DNA from 2 places in the Shewanella sp. DNRA4 genome. Region 1 is predicted to be linked to the other one. Evidence: predicted binding sites of a transcription regulator. Region 1 holds the regulator's gene; the other holds the start of a gene.
The links. Region 1 encodes MetJ, which represses methionine synthesis genes. Its sites were predicted from a motif close to TAGACGTCTAGACGTCTA; they were not measured.

Region 1 (15,157 bases):
GTGTAACTTCTGTAAGGACACCCGTTTGGCCCGTGGAGAACAACCAGCCTGCGTGACTGTATGTCCGACCGATGCATTGGTGTTTGGCGATGCTAACGATCCACAAAGTGAAGTGGCCACACTGCTCAACACTAAGATCACTTACCAAGATAAGACCCATTTAGGCACTAAACCTAGGGTATATCGCGTTCCTACCAAAAGAGGGGGGATTTGATTATGAACAATACTTGGGGCGATATGGCGCAATATGATCCCGTCACTTGGCACTGGGTCATCGCCGTGTATTTGTTTATGGCGGGTTTATCCGCCGGAAGTTTGCTGATTGGCATTGGTTTGCGTTGGTTTAATCAAGAACAAACGCAAGTTGAGAGCAATATCCTCAAGGCCGCGGCGATTATTGGCCCTGTGGCAATCAGCTTAGGCTTGGCTTGTTTAGTGTTTGATTTAACTAAGCCTTTCCACTTCTGGTTGATCTTAATTAACTATAACTTCCAATCAGTAATGGCGATTGGGGTATTAGCGCTGCTGGCTTACTCACCCTTGGCATTTGCCTACGCGATTTTAGTACTGCGTGACGATTTGCCAAAGTGGGGCTTAGGTTTCCTCACACCTATCGCTAAGCTGCTGATGCCCTTTAGAAAGCTGATTGAAGTGCTGTTGTTTGTCCTCGCCATTGGTGTGGGCGCTTACACAGGCTTCTTAATCTCGGCGATGAATGCCTATCCGATGCTAAACACTGCGGTATTGCCTGCACTGTTCTTGGTATCGGGTTTATCAGCGGGTGCGGCGGCCAATGCGGTGCTGGCGCTGGTGATGTTCAAAACCGATAGCCACGACAAGACCTTAGCTAAAATGCATGGCTTAGAGCTGCCAGTGATGGCAATCGAAATCATGTTCCTGTTTATGTTGTTTTGCGCCTTGTACTTTAAGGGCGGTGCGGCGGCTGCGGCACTGGCATCACTCACCTCTGGCGTGTGGGCAAGCGTATTCTGGATTGGTGTCGTGGGGATTGGCTTTGGTGTGCCATTGCTGTTTATGCTGCTTCCCGCAGCGACTCGCCACACTAAGGGCGCAATGATTATGGTGGCCTGTGCCAGCTTAACCGGCGTGCTCGCCCTGAGACACTTTATTGTGTATGCGGGCCAAAGCTACTTAAGTTAATGAGAGCAGAGTTAACGAGATCTCAGTTAACAATTAACTGAAGTTCGTTGCAATACCGATGGCGTAAATCACCCATCCCCTGCAAGCAAAAAGCACCGTTAAACGGTGCTTTTTTTATGGCTGCGATTGACTGCAATTGGCGGGAGATTATTGCGGTAATAACTCAATCACTGATTTGACCGTGAGCACTAAGGCGCTGATAGCGCAGAGGGCTAAGGTCGCCATCTTGGTCTTATGTTTATCAATACTGCCTACCAGTTTGCCCGCCACGAGATAGCCTAAAAAGACCGAGGGCAATAGCATTAGCGAAAGCCAAAAGTGCTTGATTTCGAGTAGGCCCGTCACCCCAAGAATCGCCAAGGCAATGGTCGAACTAAAGATAAAGAAGGCCGATAACGCTGCGCGAAACTGCGAAGCATCCTTACCCGCCAATAAAATCGCCATCGGCGGACCACCAATGGCGGCGATATTGCCAAAGATCCCCGAGACGACTCCCGCGCCAAACAGAGTCGCTTTGTTTACCGGCAGGCTGAATTTATACAAACTGAGCACCACGGCAACCGTCACAATCGCGGCAATCGCCAAGCCGAGGATCGGCTGCGGCGCAAACAGTAATAGGCTAGCACCGATAAAGCCACCGGGCACTCGACCGATGAGTGCGTATTGCAAGCCATTGAATTCTAAATGGCCGCGTTCACGCAATAGGGTGAGTAGCGCGATGGAAAATCCCATCACAATCACGGGGGCAGGCACTAATTGGGGATCGACGATATACAGCAGCGGACTGGCGACCACGGCTAAGCCAAACCCAATCAGACTCTGGGTGAGGGCACCTAAAAACACAATCACAGACGCGATGGCAAGCGTTTGTGGATCGATCAAGGAGAACATAGGATTCCATCAAAACAAAATAGGGATCGTTACTTTAACCCACCACGCCGGATGAGCATTAACGATCCCTAATAATTAGTTACGGCAGGATTATGGACGCTTAAGCGTTATTCCATGTCTTCCCACTCGATCCCCATTTCGTCCATCAACCGCTTCGCTTCAGCGGGGATGCTGTCTGGGCACTCTTTCGACAGATCGGCATCATCAGGCAGAGGCTGGCCGGTGTAGGCATGCAAAAATGCTTCGCACAACAGTTCGCTATTCGTTGCGTGGCGCAGGTTGTTGACCTGACGACGCGTACGTTCATCCGTGAGGACTTTTAGCACTTTGAGCGGAATAGACACAGTAATTTTCTTTACTTGTTCATTCTTCTTGCCATGTTCAGCATAGGGGCTGATGTATTCCCCATTCCATTCAGTCATTGACTCACCTGTTATAACGCTAAATTCGGGGCAGATTTTAAACCCTTACAGATTACAGTCAAATTATTGCTACTATTTCTTAGCGATTGCAAACAGATTTCTTTATGTTTAGACGTCTAAACGTCTTAACGCCTATTGACGATACCACTGGGCTTAGGTACATTTAGACGTCCAGACATCTCTTTGCGAACTTAGGAGTTCCCGATGACCGCAGGCAAATTAGTGACCGAGCGTCAATTAGCCACATTGGCAGTGCGTCAGGGTATCGAAAGCGATACTCAATATGGCGCCGTGGTGCCGCCAATTTACCTGTCGACGAATTACGCCTTCGATGGTCATAAAAATCCTCGCGAATTTGACTACAGCCGTTCCGGCAATCCTACCCGCAGCATCTTAGGCGATGCCTTAGCAAAGCTGGAAAAGGGCGCAACCGGTGTAGTGACTTGTACTGGCATGGCAGCCATTACCTTAGTGACCACTTTACTGGGCCCAGATAATTTACTGGTGGTGCCCCACGATTGTTACGGTGGCTCTTATCGTTTATTTACTAATTTGGCGAAAAAAGGCCAATTTAAACTGCTGGTGGTCGATCAAACCGACAGCCAAGCACTTGAGCAAGCGATTGCCCAGCAACCTAAAATGGTGTGGATTGAAACCCCATCCAACCCATTACTGCGGGTGGTTGATATCGAAGCTATTGCCAAGGCAAGCCACGCCGTCGGTGCGTTAGTGATAGTGGACAATACTTTCCTGTCACCGATTTTGCAGCAACCGCTATTGCTCGGCGCCGATATCGTTATCCACTCCACCACTAAGTACATTAATGGTCATAGCGATGTGGTGGGCGGCGCGGTGATCGCCAAAGATCCCCAAATTGGTGAGACCTTACATTGGTGGTCGAACACCTTAGGCTTAACGGGTTCTGCCTTCGACAGTTATCAAACCCTGCGCGGCCTGCGTACTTTGGCCGTGCGCATTCGTGAGCACCAACGCAATGCCGAGCGGATTGTGGAGTTACTGAGTAATAGCCCCGTCGTGAGTAAAGTGTATTACCCAGGTCTTGCGGATCATCCCGGTTATGCCATTGCCGCCAAGCAACAAAAAGGTTTTGGCGCTATGCTGAGTTTTGAGCTTAAGGGCGGCGAGGCCGAAGTGGTTGCCTTTTTAGATGCCTTAAGTTTATTTAGTGTTGCTGAGAGTTTAGGCGGCGTCGAGAGCCTCGTGGCCGTGCCCGCGACCATGACCCACAGAGCGATGGAGCCGCAGGCGCGTTTTGAAGCTGGTATTAAAGACACCCTATTACGTTTGTCGGTTGGTATTGAAGATGCCGACGACTTAGTTGCAGATATTCAAGCAGGATTGGCCGCCGTAGCGGCTTGTCAGTAGAGGAATAATAGATGGCACGTTGTCACTTACATAAATTTGGTGGTTCCAGCTTAGCCGATGCCGATTGTTACCGCCGAGTCGCCCATATTCTGTTAACCCATGGCCACAGTGATGATCTGGTGGTGGTGTCTGCCGCGGGTAAAACCACTAACTTTTTATATAAATTATTGTCCCTGCGCGATAGCAACCAATTATGGCAAGAAGAATTACAAGTCCTTATCAGCTATCAGCAAGGCTTGATTGAGCAATTATTATCTAACGAGCAAGCGCGGGATTTACGCGAACGTTTGACCACGGATAAAGCTCAGTTAATCAGTCTATTATCTTTAGATGTACGCAATGATTACCAAATTAACCATGTGGTGAGTTTTGGTGAGCGTTGGTCGGCGCGCCTGATGGCAGCGCTGCTGCGCGAATCGGGCGTGGCCGCAAGCCATGTTGATGCGTGCTCGATTTTAGTGGCCGATGAGGCCGCCGTGCCGCAAATTCGTGTGCAAGAATCCCGCGCCAAAGTGCAAGCCTTACTGGCGGCCCACCCTAACGAGCGCCTAGTGATCACCGGTTTTATTTGTGCTAACGAGCGCGGCGATACCTTGCTGCTTGGCCGCAATGGCTCTGACTTTAGCGCCAGCTTAATTGCTAGCCTTGCCGACATTGAGCGCGTGACCATTTGGACCGACGTTGAAGGGGTCTTTAACGCTGACCCGAATAAGATCAATGATGCGAAATTACTCAAGAGCATGTCCCTTGCTGAAGCCGACCGTTTGGCGCGTTTAGGCTCACCCGTGTTGCATTCACGTACTTTGCAGCCGCTGTTTAACACTGAGGTGAGCTTGGCTGTGCGTTCAAGCTATGCCTCCCACACCGACTTTACCCTGATTGCGCCGCACAGTTCATCAGCGAGTGCGCCCGTGGTGACCAATCTAAATGCCGTGGTGTTATTTGGCTTTAAGATCGCGGGTGATGTGGCCAGTCTGCTCGAGCAATTGGTGGAGGCGGGATTAACGCCACTGGCACATTGGGTATCGGCGCATCAACGGCTTGAGCTTGCCTATACCGCTGAAAACCAAAAACAAGTACAAAAATTATTGGATGCGCAGGCCGAAGCCCTCTGCATTAGAGATCTGCAAATTAATACCGAGCTTGGCTTAGTGGCACTCGTGAGTGCCGATGCCGAGCATTATCGCCGCAGCTTTGCCCGTTTACTGAGTCGTGATGCTAAGCCCTTGTTCAGTGGTGACTTAAGTCTTGTGACCTTAGTGCCACAGTCGCAGGTTAATCTGCTGACGCAAAAAGTACATCGCCGCTGCGCTGGCCCGCGCAAACGCATTGGCGTATTGCTGCTGGGCGTGGGCAATATTGGCGAGGCGTGGGTGAAGCTGTTTAAGTCAGTCTCTCCCTCGTTAAATCAAGAGCTTGAAGCGCAAGTCGAGTTAGTCGGTCTGGTGACTTCCAGTAAAGCTTTGATTAAGTCCACTGGTGTGGATCTGGAAAGCTGGCAGCAGGAATTTGATACAGAAGCGACTCCTTGGCAGTACGAGCATCTATTTGAACAATTAGAACAACTTAACTGCGATGAACTGATTGCATTAGATATCAGCGCCAGCGCCAGTTTAACCCTACAATATCCAGAATTTTTCGAGCGCGGCATCCATATGGTCAGCGCAAACAAACTCGCGGGCTCTGGCCCACTGCCTTTTTATCGCGAGCTTAAAGAACAACTCGGTTATCGCCGTTTATTTTGGCGCTATAACGCCAGCTGCGGCGCGGGTTTACCTATTCAGCACGCCTTAAACGATCTGCGTAACAGTGGCGATAGCGTTGAAGCCGTGGGTGGGATTTTCTCTGGCACCCTGTGTTGGTTATTTGAGAAATACGATACCAGCAAACCTTTCTCGGAATTAGTGGTTGAAGCGCGTGGTCTAGGGATTACCGAACCAGATCCCCGCGACGATCTTTCTGGTCGCGATATGCAGCGCAAGTTGCTGATTTTAGCCCGTGAAATCGGTCTGGAAATCGAGCTTGAGGATATTGAGCTGCGCTCCCTAGTGCCTGCCCATTTAGCGGATATTCCGTTGGAGCAATTCCTTGCCCGTATCGGTGAGCTAGATGATGAATTATTGCAGCAATATGGCGCAGCAGCGGAACAAAACAAAGTGCTGAGATATGTCGCCTCCTTGGATAATAGCGGCGCAGTCCTTAAAGCCGAGGTGGGATTACAGTGGATTGATGCGAGCCACCCCTACGCCAACCTCACGCCCGGTGACAATGTGTTTGTGATCCGCTCAGCCTTCTATCAAGGTAATCCGCTGATTATCCGTGGACCGGGTGCTGGCCGCGAAGTGACGGCGGCAGCTGTACAATCGGATCTAACACAGATCTGCCGCGATCTGCTGCAAGAGTAGTCATAAACCCAGACACTTGAAGAGACTAAACCCCGTATCTTCAAGTTGATTTTGCCTATATTCATAAACTTAAAGGACTCATTCGAGTCCTTTTTTATTGTCTAGAATAAATAGACTCATCTATGGGGCAGAAATTACCACAAATGGGGATTTTTGGGCTTGACTTAACAGCCAGTTTCTCTAGTATATGGACATATAGACGTCCAAACGTCCATATGGATTAAACTACTGCATTAATAGTCGTACCAGTCGCGATAATTGTCGCACTCGGGCGGTTGAGGAAATACACATGGCTTTTCATCACGCACAACATTCACATTCGCTAAACCAAAGTTTGTCTGAACTTAATGGCGATATTAATGTTTCTTTTGAGTTTTTCCCGCCATCAACCCCCGAAATGGAACAGATCCTGTGGAACTCTATCCGCCGTTTAGAGCCGCTGAATCCTAAATTTGTGTCTGTGACCTATGGGGCAAACTCGGGTGTGCGTGACCGTACCCACGGCGTGATTGAGCGTATTCAACAAGAAACCAACCTAGTCGCTGCGCCGCACTTAACCTTAGTGGATGCCAGTGATGAAGAGCTGTTAGATCTGGCAAAGCATTACTGGAAATCGGGTATTCGCGACATAGTGGCGCTGCGTGGCGACTTGCCTGCGGGTAGCCCAAAACCGACTCGCTTTGCGGTGGATTTAGTGCGCCTGCTGCGCTCAGTGGCCGACTTTGATATTTCGGTCGCCGCTTACCCAGAAGTGCACCCAGATGCGGCTAACGCTCAGGCGGATTTGATTAACCTCAAGCGTAAAATCGATGCCGGTGCGAGCCGTGCAATTACCCAGTTTTTCTTTGATGTGGAATCTTACCTGCGTTTCCGTGACCGCTGCGTTGCGGCGGGGATTGATGTCGAAATCGTTCCCGGCATTCTGCCCGTGACTAATTTTACCCAGTTAAAGCGTTTTGCGGGTATGACCAATGTGAGCTTACCAAGCTGGTTACATAAGCAGTTTGATGGCCTTGAAAATGATGCCGGAACCCGTCAGCTGGTGGGCGCAAACGTGGCGATCGATATGGTGAAAGTGTTGTCCCGCGAAGGGGTAAAGGATTTCCACTTCTACACCTTAAACCGTGCGGAATTGACCTATGCGATTTGCCATACCTTAGGGGTGCGCCCAAAGGCGGTATAACGTTAACAGTATAAAAAACGCCGCTAGTTTAGCGGCGTTTTGTTTTGCTTAAATCCTAAATCCTAAATCCTAAATCCTAAACTGAGCGAGAAGTGTGGTTAAGCGCATCGACAACTGTGCTAACTCGTCTCCTGCCCGCGCCGTTTGCTCGGCACTCTCGGTGGCATTGGTCGTAATATCATTAATATTATTGACGTTTTTATTGATTTCCGCCGACACAGCACATTGCTCGTTGGCAGCGCTAGCTATTTGAATGTTCATTTGACTAATGGTGGATACGGCTTGGGTAATGGCTTCGAGCGCTTCCCCCGCCTCGTGCACCAACGAAACACAGTTTTGCGTGGTGGCGGTACTGGTATTCATGGTACTGACGGTGGATTTGGCACTCTGTTGCAAGGCTTCAATCATCTGCTGAATTTCGCTGGTTGAAGCTTGAGTACGGCTGGCGAGCGTACGTACTTCATCTGCCACCACCGCAAAACCACGGCCTTGTTCACCCGCACGGGCGGCCTCAATGGCGGCATTGAGGGCGAGCAAATTGGTTTGATCGGCAATATTACGGATAACGACTAATACCGAGTCAATCTGCGCGGTATTACGCTCAAGTTCGTTGATGGCCGTGGCGGCATGGGCTATTTCATCCGCCAGCAGATTTATAGTCGAAATGACCTTTTCAACCAGCAACTTGCCATGCTCAGTTGACTCGCTGGCGTGGGTTGCAGCGTCAGCGGCATCAGTCGCATTGTGGGCAACTTCTTGTACTGTTGCCGCCATTTCATTCATGGCGGTGGCGACTTGTTCGGTCTCGAGGTGTTGCCGTTTTGCCATTTGCTGGGTTTCATGGGTAATGGCAGACATTTCTTCGGCCGATGTCGCCAGTAAGCTAGTAGAGTCAGAGACTTGAGCAACGGTGGCGTGGATTTTCTCAGCAAAGCGGTTAAAGGCGAGTGCAAGCTGCGCAATTTCATCTTTGCTCTTCACTTCAATCCGGCGGGTTAAATCGCCTTCACCCTCGGCAATATCATTGAGCGCATTGGTTGTTTCGGCAATTGGGCGAGTAATACTCTTAGCGATAAACCAGGCAATGGCGGTGCCAATTAGGAAGGCGATAAAGCCTATCATGATGAGTTTAAAGCGAATATCGGACATCGCTTGCTCAGAATGGCTTCTGTCCAGTGCAATATCCAGCACACCAAAGGTTTTGCCCGAGTAGTCTTTCATCCCATGACGATACAGGGCGTAGCTCTTGCCGTCTAAATCGATGGTACGAATCACTTCAGTACCTTGCATTACCTTGTTGAGTTCGCTGGAGGCGCTGGTGTCGGTGGTAAAGGTGCCACCAAAGGGGACAAAGTTGCCATCCTTAGGCAGCAAAAGAGTTATCTCTGCTTGGTAGGCATTTTTAAAATTGTCGAAGAAGGGCTGTCCAAATGACATGCCAAACTCCACTGAGCCCGTGTGCAGCCCTTGGTAATTCATCGGCACGAGGCCGCGGATCCCTAAGCCTTCCACGCCATATTCTAAGCCGCTAAGCGGTTGTTTTTGCGTGTTAGTTTCGACAATGGTTTTACGGATCGCAGTGAGGTCGTCGCCATATTTCTCAGGGCGGTGCAGGCGTAAAAACGACGTGGCAGGTGGGGTGTGGAACTGGAACTGTTGCACCGCAAAATCTTGTTTAAGGCGCGTAAATAGCGGTTGGGTGCGTTGAAGTAGTGCTTCACGGTCGCGCTCGGCAAAGTTACTTTGGATCTCAGGGGTTAATGAGATTAAGGTTGCCATCGCCTGTGCTCTTTGTCCCGATGAGACGATATTGGCCACCGCGGTTTCGTATAACTTATGTAATTCCCGTTGCTCAGACTCCCTTATTTGGCGACTGAATTCTGATAGCACCAGCGGCATGATAAAGCTCATCAGCGCAAATAGCAGTAGGCTGATGCCTAACACTATCCGAGTGCTAATGTTTAAATTCTTCACAGTAAACCTCCCAGTATCCGTATGTCTGTCTGAATATCTTTTTGAATATTATAGAGATACTGCTTTTTATATTTGCGAGCGGGTGAACCTTTTTCAGTTGTTTTTCGGCTTTTTGCGGATTTCGTGGCAGCGTGCACAGATCTTTTCTGAACAGAAAATATTTACTTAGCCTGCTAACTAAGTATAATGCTTAGCAGGCTAAGTAAATGAGTAAGCATCATGTATAAAGAACTCGAGCGCTTAAAGGAGTTATCCCTCGCGGAACATTTAGGTCGCCTGCACCGCTTATGGCGTACCGTGGCGGATGTGGAATTAGCACCACTTGGGTTAACCCATCCTCGTTGGACCGCGTTGTGGAAGTTATTGCGTCTAGGTGACAACGTGAGCCAAAAGGTGTTGGCGGATGCGCTGGAAATTGAATTGGCTTCTTTGATGCGTACCTTAGGGCAACTTGAGGAGCAAGGTTTAGTCGAGCGTCATTGCTGCACTAAAGATAAGCGCGCCCGAATCGTGTCGCTAACACCCGCCGGTAAAGACGTATTAAAGCAAGTAGAAGCGCGGATTATCCATGTGCGCGGTGAATTATTAGCGGGTATTAGTGCCACTGAGCTTGGCGAGTTTGAACGCATCATTAGCCTAATTAGTGAAAACGCCTTAGCCAAGTTGGCTAAGAGCACAGATATTCTTGAGTGAGAAATAAGATGACACCGGATCAACAATTTGCCCGTCTTGTCAAAATCGCTATGCTCGGTTTTGTGGCCGTGTTTGGCTATTTTATGTTTGCCGACACTATGATGCCATTAACCCCACAGGCAATGGCAACCCGTGTAGTGACTAAGGTGACTCCACAGATCAGCGGCAAGATTCAAACGATTAATGTGAAAAATAACCAAGTGGTCGCCAAAGGCGATTTACTGTTTCAAGTCGACCCTGCGCCCTTTGAGTTGGCTGTTTCACATGCCAAATTGGCCCTAGAACAAGTGCGTCAGGATAATGCCGAACTTGATGCTGCACTCTTAGCCGCTAAAGCAGAAGTGAATGCGAGTGCGACGACTGCACAACAAAAACGCCGTGAAGCCAAACGTTTAGATGCGCTTTATGCGACCCATGGCGTTTCACAGCAGTTGCGTGATCAAGCCGATAGTGATGCGGACGCCGCCGAGGCGAATGTGTTAGCCGCTAATGCTCGCCTCGATAAACTCAAAGTGAGCCGTGGTCTCTATGGCGAAGATAACCTTAGAGTTCGCCAAGCGATGAATGCGTTAGAGCAAGCTGAGCTGAATCTGTCTTACACCCAAATCCGTGCCGACCAAGATGGAGTGGTGACCAACCTGCAACTTGAAGTGGGCAGTTTTGCCGCTGTGGGCCAACCACTACTCGCATTAGTCTCAGATAAATTGGATATTATTGCCGATTTTCGCGAAAAAACCTTACGGGGTGTGAATGCCGCTTATCCCGCATTAATCGCCTTTGACGGTGAGCCTGGTCGTTTGTATCACGCCCAAGTGAGCAGTGTCGATGCAGGGGTGAGTGCGGGGCAGTTTGATGCCAATGGTCGTTTAGCCGCGCCGCAGGAGTCAGACCGTTGGGTGCGTGATGCGCAGCGCTTAAGACTGCATTTAGTCTTAGATGACAGTGTGTCAGACAACAGTGCAATGAATAACCTACCCGCAGGGGCGCGCGCCACAGTGCAATTGCTGCCCGACAATACGCTATTTAGCCTGCTAGCCAAGGTGCAGATTAAGGTCATTAGCCTGCTCCATTACATCTATTAATATCAAGGCAATTTGCATGTTGTTACGCCACAGCCCATTAACCGCCAATGATTTACGCCAGTGCTTGCGCATTGCCACTGGCGGTACCATTGGTTTTACCCTGTGTAAGCTCTTTGGTTGGAGTAATGGGGTGTTTTTTACCGTAACCCCAATGTTATTACTGGGTTTAGTCCCTGTGATAAGTGGCCATGCGGTAAGGCAATTATTGGCATCATCTGCCATTGCGGGGCTTGAAGTCGGCCTGCTCGGAGGCTTCTTCGGTAGCCACCCAGGCTTGATGACACCGATTGTCTTCCTGCTGTTTTTGTATCGTTTTGCGGCGATGTCCCGCGGTAGCCTGTTCCTCTTTGGTGCCAATGGCGTGCTGAGTTTAAGCATTATGCTGCACTTTGCCAGCTATCCGGGCACAGACCTGAATGATCTGATTTTTAGTAACTTTTGGGCGACAGGGCTATCAGTCATCATCGCCTATTTAATGACTGCACTTTGGCCGGATGTTGAACCTCGCGCCGCCTATCAACCCGGCCCTAAAGCACCGCACCGTATGCGCCATGAGGCGTTGCTCGGTGCCAGCATTGCCACGCTCTCTTTCTTAGTGTTTCAGATTTTCGATCTGCGTGATTCGATGTCGGCGCAGGCAACCACCTTGCTACTTTTATTCCCCATGCATTGGAACGGGGCGTTGGATTATGCCCGTAAACGTGCCATTGGCACCTTGCTTGGGGTGTCTTTTGGGGTGATGGTGCAACTCTTTCTCTACGATTGGTCAGGATTGTTGATCCTGATTGTACCGCTGCTGTGGCTTGGCTTAATGTTGTTTGCGCAGGCCCATGTGAAGGAGGCGAGCGGATCGGGTGTCGGTTTTGGCGCTATGACGACGTTAGGGATTTTGTTTGGCCAATACTTAACCCCAGGTAACGACTTAATTTTTAGTGCCCTGTATCGGGTGAGCAGTATTTTTGTGGCGATAGTGGCGACGTTATTCCTCTGTTATCTGCTGCATAAGTTATTGAATAGCTTTGAAGCGACCCGATTTGGTTACTAGGGCGTGTTGACGTTTCGAGATTAAATTTTGTTCGTTCTGGCAAGCACGTGCTCGCGAAATGAGGAATGATGTGTCGTTATTCTACTCAAATGACGAGCGGCTCTTATGACAGAAAGTAAGAGCAAGGGCTTGCCAGACGAACCCTTCGGGCAGCATTTGACTGACGTTTCTGCTGCGTTATCGTCCGTTTATGTAGAATAGCTACACAGCACGGACTTTGCCTTGCATAAAAGCCAGCCAAACTGCTGCAAAAATAACCCTGAAACGTCAACACGCCCTAAAGTGTTAACATTAGATTTTTTTAATGCTTGTTCCGCTTCCGTGCAAGGAGTATGGTGTTTTGATGCGTTTAGTGTGGGCTAAACGTAGAACGCACCACTCAATTATCTCTTTTTTAACGACCTTGTTTTAGCCGTTAACGCGGTTTTTCAAGCGTTTTCGTGTGACTCAAGGTTTGTTCAAGGATAGAAAATGAATAATAAAATTAAAACATTAGCAAAAGGCATCGCGCTCATTAGCGGCTGTGCCTTGACCTCTGTCGCCATCGCTAACACGGCAACAATCCCGCCAGCGGGACAAATCTGCGTGACTTGCCACGGCGTCGAAGGTGAGGGCATTGAGCCACTTGGCCCTCGTTTGGCTGGACTCTCAAAAGAATATATCACCACCCAATTACAACATTTTCAGGCGGGTGTGCGCCAAAACGCGACCATGATGCCAATGGCGATGACACTGCAAGGTGATGGCATTGAGCAAGTGGCGAGTTATTTCTCCGCCAAATCTCCTAAGACTGAGGTTAAACCAGTGATCCGTGGTGAGCAGGTGACCTTTAGCGACGATACTGCGCGCTTAGCTTACCAAGGCGATTGGTCACGTGGCTTACCAGCCTGTGTTACATGCCATGGCCCTTCGGGTTTAGGTGGCGGGCTGTTCCCGCGTTTAGCGGGTCAGCAGGCCAGTTATATCAAGACGCAACTGTTGGCGTGGCAAGCTGGCACACGTAAGGGAGATGTGGACGGCATGATGGCCAATGTGGCTAACAAGCTGACCGCCGCCGAGGTGGATGCCTTAGCGAACTACTTTGCGAATTTGAAATAAGGAGCATGCCATGAAATCTTCTGCCATCTTACTATTGGCCGCCATGGGCGTGCTGACTGCTCAGGTACAAGCGGCGCAAGAATTACCTGATAAACAAGCGCCATTGCCCTCAGTCCCTAAAAATCCTGATCAAACTTATCTTACGCCTAGACCCTTAAGTGCGATTCCCGAAGGTGCCTTTGGCGATAAAGTACGCTTGGGTTATCAGTTATTTGTGAATACTCAGCAGTTAAGAGATAAGTATGTGGGTAACGAGCTTAACTGTGCCAACTGCCATATGGATGCGGGCCGCAAGGCGAATGCGTCACCGGTGTGGGGCGCCTATTTTGCCTATCCCGCGTATCGTAAAAAAGACGATAAAGTAAATACCTTTCAAGAGCGGATACAAGGCTGTTTTAACTATTCGATGAATGGTAAAGCCCCCGCTGCGGGCAGCCCCGAACTGGTTGCGCTATCGGCTTATGCCTACTGGTTAGGGATGAGTGGTTTGATGGATGCGGCGAACCTCGATGGTCCAGTGCCAGAAATCAGCGATGCCGAATTGGTTAAAGGCGCCAAACGTGAGGATTTCTCGCTGCCAGACGCCCTAGCCAAAGCCATGACAGTGGAGCAACGCGCAAATCTGCCGGGCCGTGGTTATCCTGAGATCCCAAAACCTGAACTTGCGTTCTCACCCGAGCGTGGTAAAGCCGTGTATACCGCCCATTGCCAAGCGTGCCATGGCGCCGATGGTCAAGGCCAAGCGATTGCCGGTGTTTACTCCTTGCCGCCATTATGGGGCCCAATGAGTTACAACTGGGGCGCTGGCATGCACAGGGTGAATACGGCTGCATTTTTCATTTATGAAAACATGCCTTTCGGTAAGAGTATGCAGTTGACTAATCAACAGGCATGGGATGTTGCCGCTTACATCAACTCCCATGAACGGCCACAGGACCCCCGCAATAAGGGCGATGTGAAACAAGCGCAGGAAAAATACCATAATGACAATGACTACTACGGTGTCGACGTCGATGGCAAAGTGCTTGGCACCGCCTCTTATCCGGTGTTTCCGAAAAAGTCTTAGTTGAGTCGCTCTTATTCAGTGCTCGCGTTATTAAGTAAGGTGAGTAACTGGATGGGAGGCTTATTAAATCGCCTTTTGGTGTTTGAATTGCCAATGTTATCGCTGTGAATATGTGAGTCATTGCGGCCTAACGGCCGAGGTGGATCAAAGTCGTGGGGCTTCACCCCACACCCGACCAAGAGGGGATCAACAGCAATTCCCTCTTGGATCTCCCTTGCCGCCCCTAGCGAAGTTACATGCATTGGTTACTAGCCTTGGTCTTATGGATAAATTGCTATCGCTTCCGAAGGCTCCGCTTTACATCCATGTAAAGCACTCCAGTTCGGCAATCCCTGCCTCTCGCTCATAAGCGCGAAAATCACCGATTTTCATTCGCCCCTTCCCCGAAAGCTACGCAGACATCCTGTCTGCGTCACGCGATTTTCTTCAACGCCCTTCAGCAACTTCGCAGGGGAAGGTGAACTTCTGTTGCCTTGGTGTTAGCTGTTAGTCCTAAATATTTGTGCCTGTCCCATCTTTCCGGCCACAAAAGGCAGGTATTTTTTAAGCATGATTTTCCCCTTGGGATACGCTGCCTCACGGCAGACTATAAGCGCCTCACGGCGGGTTAACGTGCCTACGCTTCACAGCGTTGGCTAAGTGCGCTTATAGGTATACGGGGATTTTAGGCGGGAGAAAAGCGTACCCGTTAACGGGTACCCAACTATTTAATCTCTTATTAAAAATTTATTCGTGATTTCAACTTCAGACA
Region 2 (15,157 bases), on a different contig from region 1:
CGCCGTATTAGCCAATTCTGCAAGCAGCTATTTGAAGACGCGCCTAAAACGACCGCTCCAACTCCAGCTCAGATTGAACCCCAAACGCCAGAACTTACTTCAGGCGGCTTAAGCTTGGCGATCGTGCCTCGGGATGCGCACACCATTTCCCGCAAGCAGATCAGTGAAAATGCGCTTAAGGTACTATATCGACTGAATAAAGCTGGTTTCCAAGCCTATTTAGTGGGCGGGGGTGTACGGGATTTGCTCCTTGGGCTTGAACCGAAAGATTTTGACGTAGTTACCAATGCAACGCCGGAAGAAATCAAAAAACTGTTCCGTAATTGCCGTGTTGTTGGTCGTCGATTCCGCCTTGCCCATATTGTGTTTGGCCGCGATGTGATTGAAGTGGCGACTTTCCGTGGCCACCACGGTGAAAGCAATGAAAAGATTTCCAAAGCCAATGCCGAAGGGCGTTTGCTCAGGGATAACGTGTACGGAGAAATCGACGAAGACGCCGAGCGCCGCGATTTTACCGTTAACGCCCTTTACTACGATATTAGCGACTACTCTATCCGCAGTTATGGCGGTGGGATGGAAGATCTTAAGGCTGGAACCTTAAAACTGATTGGCGATCCCGAAACCCGTTACCGCGAAGATCCAGTGCGTATGCTCAGAGCCGTGCGTTTTGCCACTAAGCTCAGCATGACAATCGATGAAGTAACTGCTAAACCAATCAAACAGTTAGCACCACTGCTCAAAGATATTCCTGCCGCCCGCATGTATGAAGAAGTGCTCAAACTCTTCTTCGCCGGCAAAGCCATGGCAAACTTTGAAATGATGCAGGAATATAAACTGTTTGCGCCCCTATTTCCTCAGGTTGACGCCCTATTAAAAGAAGCGCCTAAAGGTCCGGCAATGAAGATGGTGCAAGCCATCATGAAGAGTACGGATGATCGCGTTAATGAAGATAAGCCCGTCACGCCATCGTTTTTCTATGCGGCGATTCTCTGGTATCCACTGCGCCAACGCGCCGAAGATATTGCCGTTGAAAGTGGCCTTACTTTATACGATGCTTTTTTCGCCGCCATGGGCGATGTGATGGAGCAGCAATGCCAAACCATTAGTATTCCTCGCCGCTTTAGCACACCAGCCAAGGATATCTGGCAACTACAACTTCGCTTTGAGCGCAGCCAAGGCACGCGCGCCTTTAAACTGTTAGAGCATCCGAAGTTTAGAGCGGCATACGACTTACTGTTACTGCGTGGCGAAGTCGAAGGGGGCAATCTGGCCAAGAGTGCAGCCTGGTGGCAACAGTTTGTTGAAGCGGATGAAACCGAGCGTTTGGCGATTGCCCGCAGCGGTAATAAAGCCTCGAGCAGCCGTAATCGCAATTCACCTCAGCGTCGCCGTCGCCGCCCAAGTGCAGCCAAAGCCGAAGAATAATGACTCAAGTGTTTGTCGCCCTTGGAGCGAATCTTGAAGATCCCCAAGCACAGCTGGACAATGCCGTAGCGGCCTTGTCCACCTTGGCTGAAAATCAAAGTCTTAGGGTATCTCCCTATTACCGTTCAACGCCAATGGGTGAGGTTGTGCAACCTGACTATATCAATGCTGTCGCTGGCTTTGAAACTCAGCTGGCCCCGCTGGCCTTATTAGATGCACTGCAACACATTGAAAATACCCAAGGCCGTGTACGCCAAGAGCGTTGGGGGCCCAGAACATTAGATCTAGACTTACTCTTGTATGACAACGCCATTATCGATGAGCCCAGACTCAAAGTGCCGCACTACGGCATGAAAGAACGTAGCTTTGTGCTAGTTCCTTTAGCTGCCATTGCGCCCGATCTCGTGTTGCCCTGTAAAACGCCGCTACACAGCCTTATCAGTGAAAAATTCTTGGCCGAGTTACAACTACTGGGCAATGATCATTGAAGTCAGCCCCCAGTTAGCTTATAACACCACTTCCATTTGGTTTGAAGATCACCCATATGTCTAAAGTTACTAGCTCAACCCTGTTGAAATACAAACAGGAAGGTAGAAAATTCACCGCTCTGACAGCCTATGATGCCAGCTTTGCCAGCGCGTTCGACGGCGAAGGCATCGATGTGCTACTGGTCGGCGATTCTTTGGGAATGGTTCTGCAAGGCCACGATGATACGCTGCCCGTCACGACAGCCGAAATCGCCTATCACACTCGTTGTGTGCGTCGCGGTATCGAGCGATCACTGCTGATCGCCGATATGCCGTTTATGAGTTACGCCACGCCAGAACAAACCATGGAAAACGCCACCGCACTAATGCAGGCGGGTGCTAATATGGTCAAGCTGGAAGGCGGTCACTGGTTACTCGAAACGGTTACTAAACTGACCGAGCGCGGTATTCCTGTCTGCGCCCACTTGGGCCTCACCCCGCAATCTGTACACGTTTTTGGCGGTTTTAAAGTGCAGGGCCGCGATGCTGAAAATGCTCAGCGCATTCTCGATGAAGCCAAGGCCTTAGAGGCGGCAGGCGCGCAGCTGTTAGTGGTTGAATGTATTCCAGCATCGCTTGCTACCGCCATTACTCAAGCATTAACTATCCCTGTAATTGGCATTGGCGCGGGCGCCAGCACCGATGGTCAGATTCTGGTGATGCACGACGTGCTTGGTATTTCGAGTGGTTATATTCCACGTTTTTCAAAGAACTACCTCAAGCAAACGGGCGAAATCCGCTCGGCGGTTCGCGCATATATTGAAGAAGTGGCCAATGGCACCTTCCCGAGTGCAGATCACACGTTCAACTAAGCGTGCTAGCACTCATTAAGCTAAATAGTGCTAAGCACACAGACTACTCATTTTAGGTTTTAGCAAGGTAAGAGTTAATGATCACTAGCGCCCATATCGATGATATTCGTACTCAAGTGCGAGCATGGCGTGCCAAGGGCGAGACTGTCGCCTTTGTGCCGACCATGGGCAATCTCCATCAGGGACACATCACCTTAGTGAAAGAAGCGGCGAAGAAATGCGATCATGTAGTCGTGTCTATCTTCGTCAATCCCATGCAGTTTGGGCAAAATGAAGATCTCGATGCCTACCCGCGCACCTTAGAGGCCGATAGCCAAGCCTTAACCGCAGCGGGCGCCGAGCTGTTGTTTACCCCAACACCGGCGATTATTTACCCCAAAGGGTTAGCGCAGCAAACCTATGTTGAAGTCCCAGGGATCTCCGATGTGCTCTGCGGTGCCAGTCGTCCCGGCCACTTCCGTGGCGTCGCGACCATCGTTTGTAAACTGTTCAACATAGTGCAGCCCGATGTCGCGTTTTTTGGCAACAAGGATTATCAACAACTGTTAGTGATCCGCACTATGGTTGAGGATTTGTCGCTGCCGATTGAAATAATTGGCATTGATACCATTCGTGAAGCCTCTGGTTTAGCCATGAGTTCACGCAATGGCTACCTGACGGCGGAAGAAAAAGCCGCAGCGCCCGCGCTGAAAAAGGCCATCGATGCCATGGCACAAGGGATCAAGCAAGGCGTGAGTATCGAACAAGTCACCGCGGAAGCCAAAGCGAGCCTTATCGCCGCAGGCTTTACACCGGATTATTTAGAAGTTCGCCATGCCACCACGCTGGCCCATGCGGAAGCTACGGACCAAGCCCTGGTGATTTTGGCGGCCGCTTACTTAGGTAAAGCGCGTCTTATTGATAATCTGCGCTTTGATCGCTAAACATCTATTTAAGATTTGAGAAAAGGAGCTTAGGCTCCTTTTTTATTACCTCAGAACGCTGGTATTGCTGGCGTTCCAGTGAAGCGTCAAATAAATTCCAGTGTCAAAAAACTGGTTTTATTCTTTCACTTACGCCATAGTACTCACCAATGTTAACGTTAAGTAACATATGTTTATACTACATGGATTTATAACTGCTAAAGTTTAAAGGGAGATAAGTGAGACAACTCCATTTAACTCTAGCTTAATACCCATTGTGATAATTTCATTCATTGCGTATACAAAGGATTTGTCGTCGAATGGCAAGACTCATAGTGACTCTTATTTGTATGCTTTTGCCTCTCACGGCGCTCGCAAATACCGTCTATAAATGTCGCAAAGGCGATAAAGTCATCTTTAGCCAAATCGCCTGTCCGCAGGAATACAGTCAGCATAAAATTGAATATCAGTTGGGTATTAGCAACGAAATTGATTCGGATAAACGTGAAACCAAAGTAGACCCATTGCAAGCTTTGTTAAATAATCACTCCTTACCCCCAAAGAAACTGCTGCAATTACTCGACGGTGAAATCTATAGCCTAAAACAAGAGAATAGCTATTTTGAAATCCTAAGGGCCAGTGAATTACAGAAACTAGAACGGCAGCGATATTGGCAAAATAAAGACAAAAGTGATCCCGATTATTTAAAGCAACTGAGTAAGATTAATGATCATTTTGATAAACTCACCACAATCAATAGCCAACTTATACAGCAATTATCGGATAGAAAAACCCAAATAAATGCCGATGTAGAACACGAAGAACCCCAAAAAAAATGACACGCATTAGTTGAGCATTAAACGTAAATGGTAACTACCGACTAAACAGCTAGTTTAGGGGTTGAAAGCAAAAAGGCGACCTTTCGGTCGCCTTCATTTTTAAGGACTACATTAGAATTGTGCTACTACTGGTGCAGAACATAAGGTTCCAGTGGTTTCACATACTTGATAAGTCACACTTGATGCAGATGTAGTGAAGCGATCACGATAGTTGCCATCGTTCTCTGTTGTCACCACTAACTGACCGTCACGGTATAGAGCAACACTTTCGCCTAATGCACTATCCCATTCAATATCTACCATAGCGCTACCACGGCGTGATACCAATGCGCGAGTGACGGATGCGTTGATACTATGCTCATAAACTTGAACTTCCATGGTCACAGTATTGCTGTGTTCCATTGAGTCAGTCACAGTGAGGGCCACAGTGTAAGTACCTGCCGCAGCAAATACATGGCTAGGGTTCATTTCAGTTGAAGTTGAACCATCACCAAAATCCCAGCTGTAGCTCACGATATCATCGTTCGCATCGGTACTAGTGTTAGTAAAGGCGACACTTAAACCTTCAACTGCATACTCGAAGCCCGCCACTGGTGCCGCTGGAGATGCTTCGCCTAAGCCGCTGATCACTAAGCCCCAGTTATTAAGAGTACCAGTGTCAGCCGCTGCATTGTCATCTACTGATAATGACCAAGTACCCCGTGCGTTTTCACCATCAAACGCGCTTAAGTCCCAGCTCTTAACAATGTTGTCAGCGCTGCCGCCATCACGGTTATGTAGAACCACTTCAGTACCTGCTGGAGAAGTTAACACAACGCGTAAGTCACCAATCCAAGTGTGGCTGATATTGACATCGGCGGTCACGCCAAAAATCTGCACATCATCAGTAACTTCAATCGTGCTCACAATACCACTAGCATTGTTATCAGGGATAGCAACAGCATTCTCATTGCCATAGGTAAAGTCATTTAATCCTTGAGGGAACACATTCAGTGAAACGACTTTAGCCTTTTCAATAGTGCCATCGGTACCTGTTACTGTAATGCTGTAATCACCCCAAGCTGTTTGCGCCGTTGTCGCAACATCTAAGGTAAATGAACCACCAGCTGAAACAGTTGAGGCTGATAAGGACACACCTTCTAGCGCTGGAGAAACCGAGACAGAAAGAGCTACATCGCCTTCCCATCCTGCAACGCTACCAACACTAAAGTTATAGCTTGCAGTGCTACCCGCTTCGACAGATTGTGATACTGGCGATACGGTAAACTTGTAGCTAGGAGATGGGTTAGCCTGCTCGAGTGCGTTAGCCACATTGAGGCGAGTACCAGCCACGGTTTTACCCGTTAAATCTGCATTAGCATCACCTGATGCCATCAGTAAGGATTTCATTTCTACTGGTGAGAGATCTGGATTTAATGACCACACCAGAGCTGCGGCGCCCGTGACATGTGGAGTAGCCATAGAGGTACCAGAATACGTCGCGTAACCACCACCTGGAACAGTAGAGAGAATCGCGGAGCCTGGTGCTCCCATATCGACGCTAGTTAAACCCCATTGTGAGAAGTCTGACATACGGTCATTACGATCCGTACTTGCAATCGAGAGGACAACGTCAGAATCGTAGCTTGAGGGATAATGTGGGCTCGCATCGTTATCGACCGCGTCATTACCCGCTGCTGCAACGAATAAAATGCCTGCTTCACCACCCGCTTCAATCGCATCTTTTAAGGCTTGGCTAAAGCTACCGCCGCCCCAAGAGTTGTTGGTGGCTTTGATATCCACGCCATGGTTAACCTTCAGATCCGTAAAGTAATCTAAACATGCAATAGCGCCAGCTGTAGAACCATAACCATCGGCATCAAGGAACTGACAGGCGGCAATTTTAACGTCCCAGTTCACCCCAACGACACCCACACCATTGTTGCCTTTAGCACCAATAGTGCCAGATACGTGAGTACCGTGACCATTACCATCCATTGGGTTACCGTTATCATTTACCGCACTGTAACCGTGAATATCATCGATCACGCCGTTACCATCGTCATCGATACCATTACCTGGAATTTCGCCAGCGTTAACCCACATGTTGGCTTGCAAATCTGGGTGATTGTAATCAACCCCAGTATCGATAACCCCAATCACCACATCCGAGCTACCCGTGGTTATTTCCCAAGCCTCTGGCGCGTCGATATCTGCATCGGCACTACCGCCATTTTGGCCAGTGTTGTTCATGCCCCACAGGCTAGCAAAGCTTGGATCATCGGGCGTACCTATCGCCTTAAGAATGTAGTTGGGTTCTGCATATTTTACCGCTGGATGACGACTAATCACCTTAATCGCATCTTCAATATTAGCGCCTTTACGCAGGGCTAAACGGGTAAGTTTACCATTGAGTAAATGCTGGAATTTATCGTCTACGCCATCAGCATTTGCATCGGTTAAGGTGCCGCGAACTAAACGCTGTGCTGCTGCACGTTCGGCTTTAGTCACATTATCTTTGTACACCACAAGGATGGCGTCTTTTTCATAGACTGGTGCATCTTTTGCCATTGCAGGCACCGCTGACAACGTCATCGCCCCTGCAATTGCTAACGCCAATGGTGAGAGTTTTATTGACATACTTAAGCTTCCTATAGTCCTTTACGTTGAAATTCTGGAACGGCAATTACGCAGCCACCATTCAAAGTGAGATGGATAAAAACGACGAATTTCCAGCATGTTTGCCTGCAAATTGTTGCCATAATGTTTCAATTTAAAAAAGACGCTGCACGCTAAATACAACTTAACTACTAGACCAACTCGGTGAGGTAAATACCGCCTAAACGCAGGGTTTTATCGACAAAAAACAAGATATTCATGGAATTAACAAAAGTTAATCTGGTTAGCATTTAAATTACACCTCAAAAATAAATACCCTTTTGGCCAATTGTCTCTAAGCACTATGGCTCGTACCTTGATGCCTGAGTTGGAAAGAGTCTGTGCTCTGACCAAAACACCAATACATGCAAGGAGTCACTTGTGCCAAATCCATTAACACGCTTTTTGGTACTGCTGCTCTTGATATGTAGTTGCCTGACATCATCCCATGCGGCAGATGTCAGTGAATTGCCCGTCACACTGCAGGCGCTAATTGAGCGTTCAGGGCGCGATAATCTTATCGACCTAGTGCAGCAAGGCACGGCAAACCAAGGGATAGTGTTTCAATCAGGGAACGATAACAGCGCCTATGTGACGCAAGCGGGTAACGATAACGTATCGCTTGTGACACAGATTGGAACCAATAATGAAGTCCAACTACGACAAGTCGGCACTAAAAATATGGCTTCGATTACCCAGATTGGTAATGACAACCTGGTGCAATTGAACCAGCTAGGAAGCGGCAATTTTTCGATTCAACAGATTGCGGACGGTGCCGCAATCTCAATAACTCAGTATTAAACAGGGAGAGTCACATGAAATCACAAGCTAAAATGTCATTGATTGCATTAGCCATTACTGCGGGATTAAGTGGTAATGCGCTAGCAGCAAGCACAGTCAACGAAATCAGCGTTGAGCAAACAGGCCAAGGTCAAGATACCTTAGTCGCTCAAACTGGTGTCATTAACGCAGCAGCAGTAACCCAAACGGGTAACGACCAAGTTGCCACCGTATTACAAGACGGTGTGTGGCATGAAGCACAAGTCAACTCAACTGGCGATGCTAACAAAGTGACTGTTAGCCAACAAACAGATTGGCACGTAGCCTCTGTTGATGTGAAAGGCAATAATAACGAAGTTGAAGTGACTCAAGACGGCTTCTTCAACCAAAGCAGCAACGATGTCGTGGGCAACGACAACCTTGTTTCAGTTAGCCAATTAGGTGAGCTGAACGAAAGCTATGTTGAAATCACTGGCACAGAAAACAGTGCATTTGTTGAGCAAGAAGGTGATGAAAACCTTGCCGTATTCCGTGTTCAAGGCGACAACAACGACGGTGATATCAAACAATACGGTAACAGCAACCAAGCGGGTCTAATTGCACTCGATCTGACTGCCAACGTGGGTAACAACAACGACGTATCAGTTGAACAAATTGGTAACAATAACTTTGGTGCAGCCAAAGGCATCGCTGGTAACGACAACAGTGTTGATATCTACCAAAAAGGTGATAACCACACTGGCTTTGTTTACGCCTTAGCCGGTAGCGAAAACGATATCAGCATGAAGCAAGAAGGCAGCAATAACATTGCTTACCTCTCTATGACTACGGGTGATGATAACACTATCGACATCGCTCAAGATGGTGATAGTAACACAGTTGGTGATTCTTTAGTTGCTGATATTCAAGGTGATGATAATGATATTGCCATCAAGCAAAAAGGCGACAGCAACGGTGCAGAGTTCCAAGTATGGGGCGATAGCAACGACGTTGACTTAAAACAACGTGGTGATGCTAACTTCGCAACCTTTGGCGCTTACGGTACTGACAACGACTTCGACTTATCTTCTAAAGGTGATAACAACGAGCTGGTTGCCTTCGCAACAGGTGAAGACAACAGCATCGAAATCAGCCAAGAAGGTGATGCGAACTTCGCTTATGTGGATGCCGTGGGTAGCGACAACGAAGTGGATGTTGAGCAAGATGGTGATCAAAACGAGACCATCATTAGCGTAACAGGTAACAACGCCGATGTAACTGCACTGCAACACCGTGGCGATCTGAACCTTATCGATTTAATCATCGAAGGTGATGAAAACTCAGCAGAAATCACTCAAGCGGGTAACGGCAACTGGGTCGGTGGTGATAGCGGTAGTTCATTTGCTGCCAACTCATTTGGCGTGAGTGGTGACAACAACAGCCTAATGATCTCCCAAACAGGTAATGACAACTTAGTATTAGGCTCACAAGCGGGTAACAACAACAGCATCAGCGTAACCCAAAATGGTGATATGAACGTTGCGACTGTTGTGCAGTACTAATCTTTAAATATGAGTCGCCTTCAAGTTGAAGGCGACTAAATAAAAACGGGAACATTGATAATGTTCCCGTTTTTATTTGCCTATCACACGCAAAAGTACATCGTTATTCGTCTTATCGTTTGGGTATCACACCACGCACCCGCTCGCTTTCAAACAAGATACCAATCAACAAAGGCTTAACTACAAAACTCAAAATGGGTTTGATAGGTCTGAGCCCATCTTAATAACTCGACACGATTTCGTGACTGGGTTTTACGGAAAATCGATGAAATATGCGCCTTTACCGTGTGCTCACTGATGCAAAGACGATGGGCAATTTCCTTATTTCTCGCGCCGCTGGAAACGAATTGAATGATGGTTCTTTCTCTAGAGGTAAGAGCTTGCAGCATGGCCACAGTGTCGGCAGGCATATCATGTTGTCCATCCAACTTTTGCACCACGCGACGAAACATCTTACTGAGCAAAGTTCTATCGTACCAAAGCTCATCGGCAACCATTTTACGCAATCCGGTCAACATCAAATCCATACGCTGGTCAGTAAACAGTAGTCCGCGTATGCCAAGCAGCATAGCTGACTCTTGATCTAAGGAATTGCGCTCAACTTGATACAGAGCCACAGGAATATGGGGGACAAGACGAGATGCCAGCAAAGGGATCCCTTTATTATCTAAGGCCGCACCTTTCTGGGCGATTAAACAAAAGCTGCGATGCCCTTTTTCTAAATCTAACTCTAACGCTGAGGCATGTTTAACGATCCGTGTTTTCAATCCGATAGATTCAGCAAGTATCGCTAAATGGCAAGGCGCCGCCACTTGATGTAAAAATACTAACTCATTGATAGTACCCAATTTACTCTTCTCCCTGAAAAGTATTCCATTATCTTTTTATCCGGCTTAATGAAATCTGCCTAAATCTCAGCATACATCTCATTAACATAGCCCATTTTGACTAGTTACCGTATGAATGCCATCACCCAAATGTACTAATAACCTCTATTTATATGTAGTAAATTCGACTAACTCCCTAAATAGTATTTCATTGCTAGCAATTAATACTAAACGAGATGGAGATCACACTCGTCTTTATACCTTAGTTAATGGAAACATCAATCGAAAGTTTAAACACAAAATTAACACCGAAAAATGACATTTTGGGGAATAAAAATCCCCTTTGAATGTCATTCAAAGGGGATTGAATGCTCTCAAGACTACGATTAGGCCTGAGTCAAGAGTTTAGCGATTTGCTTATCCTGCACACGGGATAAACTGAGTAGCGCGACAATGGCCCCAATTAAGGCTAAAAACATATCCGATTGGGTATCCCACACGTAACCTTGTGTGCCTAAGAATGCCTCAGCACCTTCGCCCGTTGCAGCGGCCACCCACCACTCTATAAGCTCATAGAAAGCACTGAAAGCGAGTACAAAACAAGTGACCAAAAAAGCGCACCAAGCGCCGGGTTTGACGGCTTGATTGCGTAACATAATCTCACGGGCCAACATGGCAGGAATAAAGCCTTGAGCGAAATGCCCGACCTTGTCGTAATTGTTACGTTCACTGCCCATCCATTGGGCAATGGTGTCAAATAATGGCACTTCAGCATAGGTATAGTGCGCACCGACAAACAGCACACAACAATGTACAAGTACTAAAAAATACACTATTGGGGTTAGCTCAAAACGTTTGCGGGTAAAAAATAATAGCGGAACCGCCACTAATGCAGGTAAAGCTTCAAGCCACCAAGTGAAAGTATCTGCAGGTTTTATCGCCGACCAGACTAAAACTGAGAGGTAAATACCGCACCAAGCGATTTTATTATTCAATGTTTCTTCCTCTTATGCGATATTGTTCTAATTTTAGAATATTAACTTTAGCCATCTAGCCCTCCACAGTGAGCAAAAAAAGTGCTACTTTGATGAGCCAAGGTTGTCAGCATAACATACAAGAACCACTTCAATTAATTAGAGGGTACCCATATCATGGCGAAACATTCGCTTGACAAGGATAAGATCAAAATCCTGTTGTTGGAAGGCGTCCACCAATCTGCGGTAGATGTGTTTGAACGCGCGGGATACACCAATATTGAGTATCACAAAGCCTCGTTAGGTGATGAAGCCCTGCACGAATCCATCAAAGATGCTCATTTTGTTGGTATTCGTTCCCGTACCCAACTCACCGCCGATGTATTAAAACGTGCCGAAAAATTAATTGCGATTGGTTGTTTCTGTATCGGCACTAACCAAGTGGATCTGGCGACCGCCGAATCCCTCGGTATCCCCGTTTTTAACGCACCATTCTCTAATACCCGCAGCGTAGCTGAACTGGTATTAGGCGAAATTATTATGCTGATGCGCGGTATTCCTGAACGTAACGCTATCGCCCATCGTGGTGGTTGGATGAAAACTGCCGCAGGCAGTTACGAAGTCCGTGGCAAAACTTTAGGCGTGATAGGCTATGGCCATATTGGAACTCAGCTGGGGATCCTGGCAGAAACCTTAGGCATGCGTGTGGTGTTCTTCGATATCGAAGACAAATTGCCATTGGGTAATGCCCAGCAAATCCATTCAATGGAGCAATTGCTGGCACAGTCCGATGTAGTAAGCTTGCACGTGCCTGAAACGCCGCAAACCAAAGACATGATAAGTACTGCCGAATTCGCCGCTATGCGTAAAGGCAGCATCTTTATCAACGCTTCCCGCGGTACTGTGGTCGATATCGATGCGCTCACGGTGGCACTCAAAGAGCGTCACCTTGCGGGCGCGGCGATTGACGTTTTCCCCATTGAGCCACAATCGAATGATGATGAATTTATCAGCCCATTACGCGGTTTAGATAATGTGCTACTCACGCCACATGTGGGTGGTAGCACCGCCGAAGCACAGGAAAATATCGGTATCGAAGTGGCAGGCAAATTAGCCAAATACTCAGATAACGGTTCAACCGTATCTGCGGTTAACTTCCCTGAAGTGTCTCTGCCAATGCATAAAGGTACCTCACGCCTACTGCATATCCACCAAAATCGTCCAGGCGTGCTGATCAAAATCAACAAAGCCTTCTCTGAAAAAGGCATTAACATTGCCGCTCAGTATCTGCAAACAACGGCAGAAATCGGTTATGTGGTAATGGAAGTCGACACTCACCAAGCAGAAGAAGCCTTGGTTGAGCTTAAAGCCATTGAAGGCACACTGCGTACTCGCGTGTTGTTCTAAAGCCTAAACCGCTAAGGTTTGCCCCCATCTAAGGCGCACATTTCATTTAAGATATGTGCGCCTTATGCTTTTGAGGCCAGAGGAATTCCGCTACAATCAAGCCTCTTGCATCGCCTTCATTTTCAGGATCTCGCTATGACTATTGCAGTTTCGACACCCAATTGGGATCTGGACGCCTCCACGCCTCCACTTATGCTCGCCAACTTATCCCACCTAGGCCTTATCAAAGTGGTTGGCGAACAGGGCCGCAGTTTTATCCATGGCCAAGTGACCACAGATATCAGCTCACTCGAAGCCAACCAATGGCGCTGGGGCGCACATTGTGATCCTAAGGGAAAGATGCTGGCTAGCTTCCGCACCTTTGCCATCCAAGATGCGCTGTTGATGTTGATGCCAAAGGACACTATTGCAGTGGATCTGCCACAACTGCAAAAATATGCGGTATTTAGTAAGGCGACCCTGACCAATGCCTCTGATGAGTGGACATTACTCGGTGTGGCGGGTGAACAGGCTAAACAATTTGTCAGCCAACACTACGGTGAAGTCACTCAGGAACTCACTCTCATCGAGCAAGGCGCCATTTTAAAAGATGCGGATCGATTTATATTGGTTCTACAACCACAAGCCGCAAGTGCCCTCATTGCCGAGCATACCGTATTTGATGCCAGTGCTTGGCAAGCATTAGAAATTGCTGCGGGTTACCCCAATCTAGCGCCAAGCCATGCTAATCAGTACGTACCGCAGATGTGTAACCTACAGGCTATCAACGGGATCAGCTTTAACAAAGGCTGCTACATGGGTCAAGAAACTGTGGCTCGGATGAAATACCGTGGTGGTAACAAGCGTGCGCTCTATATTCTTCAAGGCACCACTTCCTTAAATATCAATTTGGAAACGGGTATCGAGATAGAATTGGAAGACGGTTATCGCAAGGGTGGACAAATCATTGAATTTGTTCAACGTGGTAATCAAGTGCTGCTCACCGCCGTGCTCGCCAACGATACCGAGAGTGATGCCAAATTGCGTTTCGCTGATGACGAGCAATCTAGCTTACGTATTCAAGCATTGCCCTACTCGCTCGAAGACTAGTTTCTCGCTGATAAGCGGAACGTATTGAAAAAGGCGCCCTAGGCGCCTTTCTGCTTTAATGTTCGAAATAAGTATCTCGAATCGCCACCACCTCGGGCAAGATTTGCTTAAATTCGGCCACCAGCTTAGGGTCAAAATGTTGCCCTGCTTGGCTTTCGAGTAACTCGAGCGTGGCCTCTATTGTCCAAGGCTCCTTGTAAGGACGGCGCGAAGTCAGCGCGTCAAAGACGTCCGCTATCGCCACAATCCGACCTTCAATCGGAATATTTTCCCCCGACAAACCATTAGGATAACCCGAACCATCCCATTTCTCGTGGTGGGTTAAGGCGATACGCCGCGCCATTTGCAGCAGTGGGTCGCCATGCTCACCAATGATCTCAGCACCAATGGCGGCATGTTGCTGCATGATTTTCCACTCTTCGGCATCGAGCTTACCCGGCTTTTTCAGTACCGCATCGGGCGTGCCGATTTTGCCAATGTCATGCATAGGCGCCGCGTTATACAACAACTCACAGAAGGTACTCGGTAAACCTAGTTTGATAGCGAGCAGCCGCGCATAATGGCTCATACGCACAACGTGCAGACCCGTTTCGTTGTCTTTGTATTCGGCGGCGCGACCTAAACGGCGAATGATTTCAAAGCGGGTTTCTTCTAACTCTTGGGTACGTTCTTTAACTTGTTGCTCTAGCAAGCGTTTTTGATCGTACAGCGCGAGATGAGTTTTGACTCGCGCCTTCACCACGGGAGCGCTGACTGGTTTGGTAATGTAGTCAACCGCACCTAAGGCAAAGCCCTGTGCTTCATCGGCAACCTCAGATAATGCCGTCACAAAAATCACAGGAATGTGGCAAGTTAAGGGCTCCTGTTTAAGCTGCTTACAGACTTCATAACCATTCATGCCGGGCATCATGACGTCGAGTAAAATTAAATCAGGCAGTGTTTTGGCTACAAGGGCTAGCGCTCTTGGTCCATCAATCGCGACTTTGACCTTATAGTCATCACCGAGTATGCCCACCAAAATATCGATATTTTCTGGAGTATCATCGACGACTAATATTGTTGCCTTATCCATCAACACATTCACCTTTCCAGTGGCTTTATCAATGATCAATACTGCGCATAATTGACCGTTTTACTTTAAGTCTACAAGTACTTCATCAATCAACTCGACGGCCTCATCGAATTGATATTGATTAATCATCGTTAGCGCTGGACTCAACTGCTGCCATAACTGAGCACTCACTTGCGGTTTAAGTGCATCCATTTGGGCGACTGCATCGGAATCCGCTTCTTCTAAACTTTGGCGTAATCGCGTTAAGGCCTCAATGAGGGCTTCTGGTGGTAAATGCTCCGCCGTCGGCCCACTAGATTCTTCAAACTCAGGTTTAACTTTTTCA

Region 2: a site for MetJ is predicted at 11,334-11,351, ahead of serA (phosphoglycerate dehydrogenase). Genes of this name have one in related genera too.

What each region holds. Positions count from the first base shown of each region.
Region 1 covers NZ_JABAIP010000023.1:44,116-59,272, forward strand. The annotation lists gene HG547_RS19790 (4Fe-4S dicluster domain-containing protein) at 1-214, shown strand, start outside; gene nrfD (NrfD/PsrC family molybdoenzyme membrane anchor subunit) at 217-1,161, shown strand; gene HG547_RS19800 (sulfite exporter TauE/SafE family protein) at 1,309-2,052, opposite strand; gene metJ (met regulon transcriptional regulator MetJ) at 2,160-2,474, opposite strand; gene metB (cystathionine gamma-synthase) at 2,697-3,860, shown strand; gene HG547_RS19815 (bifunctional aspartate kinase/homoserine dehydrogenase II) at 3,872-6,265, shown strand; gene metF (methylenetetrahydrofolate reductase) at 6,555-7,448, shown strand; gene HG547_RS19825 (methyl-accepting chemotaxis protein) at 7,518-9,422, opposite strand; gene slyA (transcriptional regulator SlyA) at 9,642-10,115, shown strand; gene HG547_RS19835 (HlyD family secretion protein) at 10,124-11,197, shown strand; gene HG547_RS19840 (DUF2955 domain-containing protein) at 11,214-12,242, shown strand; gene HG547_RS19845 (c-type cytochrome) at 12,714-13,340, shown strand; gene HG547_RS19850 (c-type cytochrome) at 13,351-14,406, shown strand.
Region 2 covers NZ_JABAIP010000014.1:18,998-34,154, forward strand. The annotation lists gene HG547_RS15655 (polynucleotide adenylyltransferase PcnB) at 124-1,425, shown strand; gene folK (2-amino-4-hydroxy-6-hydroxymethyldihydropteridine diphosphokinase) at 1,425-1,913, shown strand; gene panB (3-methyl-2-oxobutanoate hydroxymethyltransferase) at 1,970-2,764, shown strand; gene panC (pantoate--beta-alanine ligase) at 2,842-3,687, shown strand; gene HG547_RS15675 (hypothetical protein) at 3,987-4,505, shown strand; gene HG547_RS15680 (S8 family serine peptidase) at 4,617-7,124, opposite strand; gene HG547_RS15685 (curlin) at 7,524-7,943, shown strand; gene HG547_RS15690 (curlin) at 7,958-9,463, shown strand; gene HG547_RS15695 (LuxR C-terminal-related transcriptional regulator) at 9,640-10,311, opposite strand; gene HG547_RS15700 (DUF2238 domain-containing protein) at 10,677-11,285, opposite strand; gene serA (phosphoglycerate dehydrogenase) at 11,442-12,671, shown strand; gene ygfZ (tRNA-modifying protein YgfZ) at 12,807-13,760, shown strand; gene HG547_RS15715 (two-component system response regulator) at 13,816-14,832, opposite strand; gene HG547_RS15720 (PAS domain S-box protein) at 14,893-15,157, opposite strand, start outside.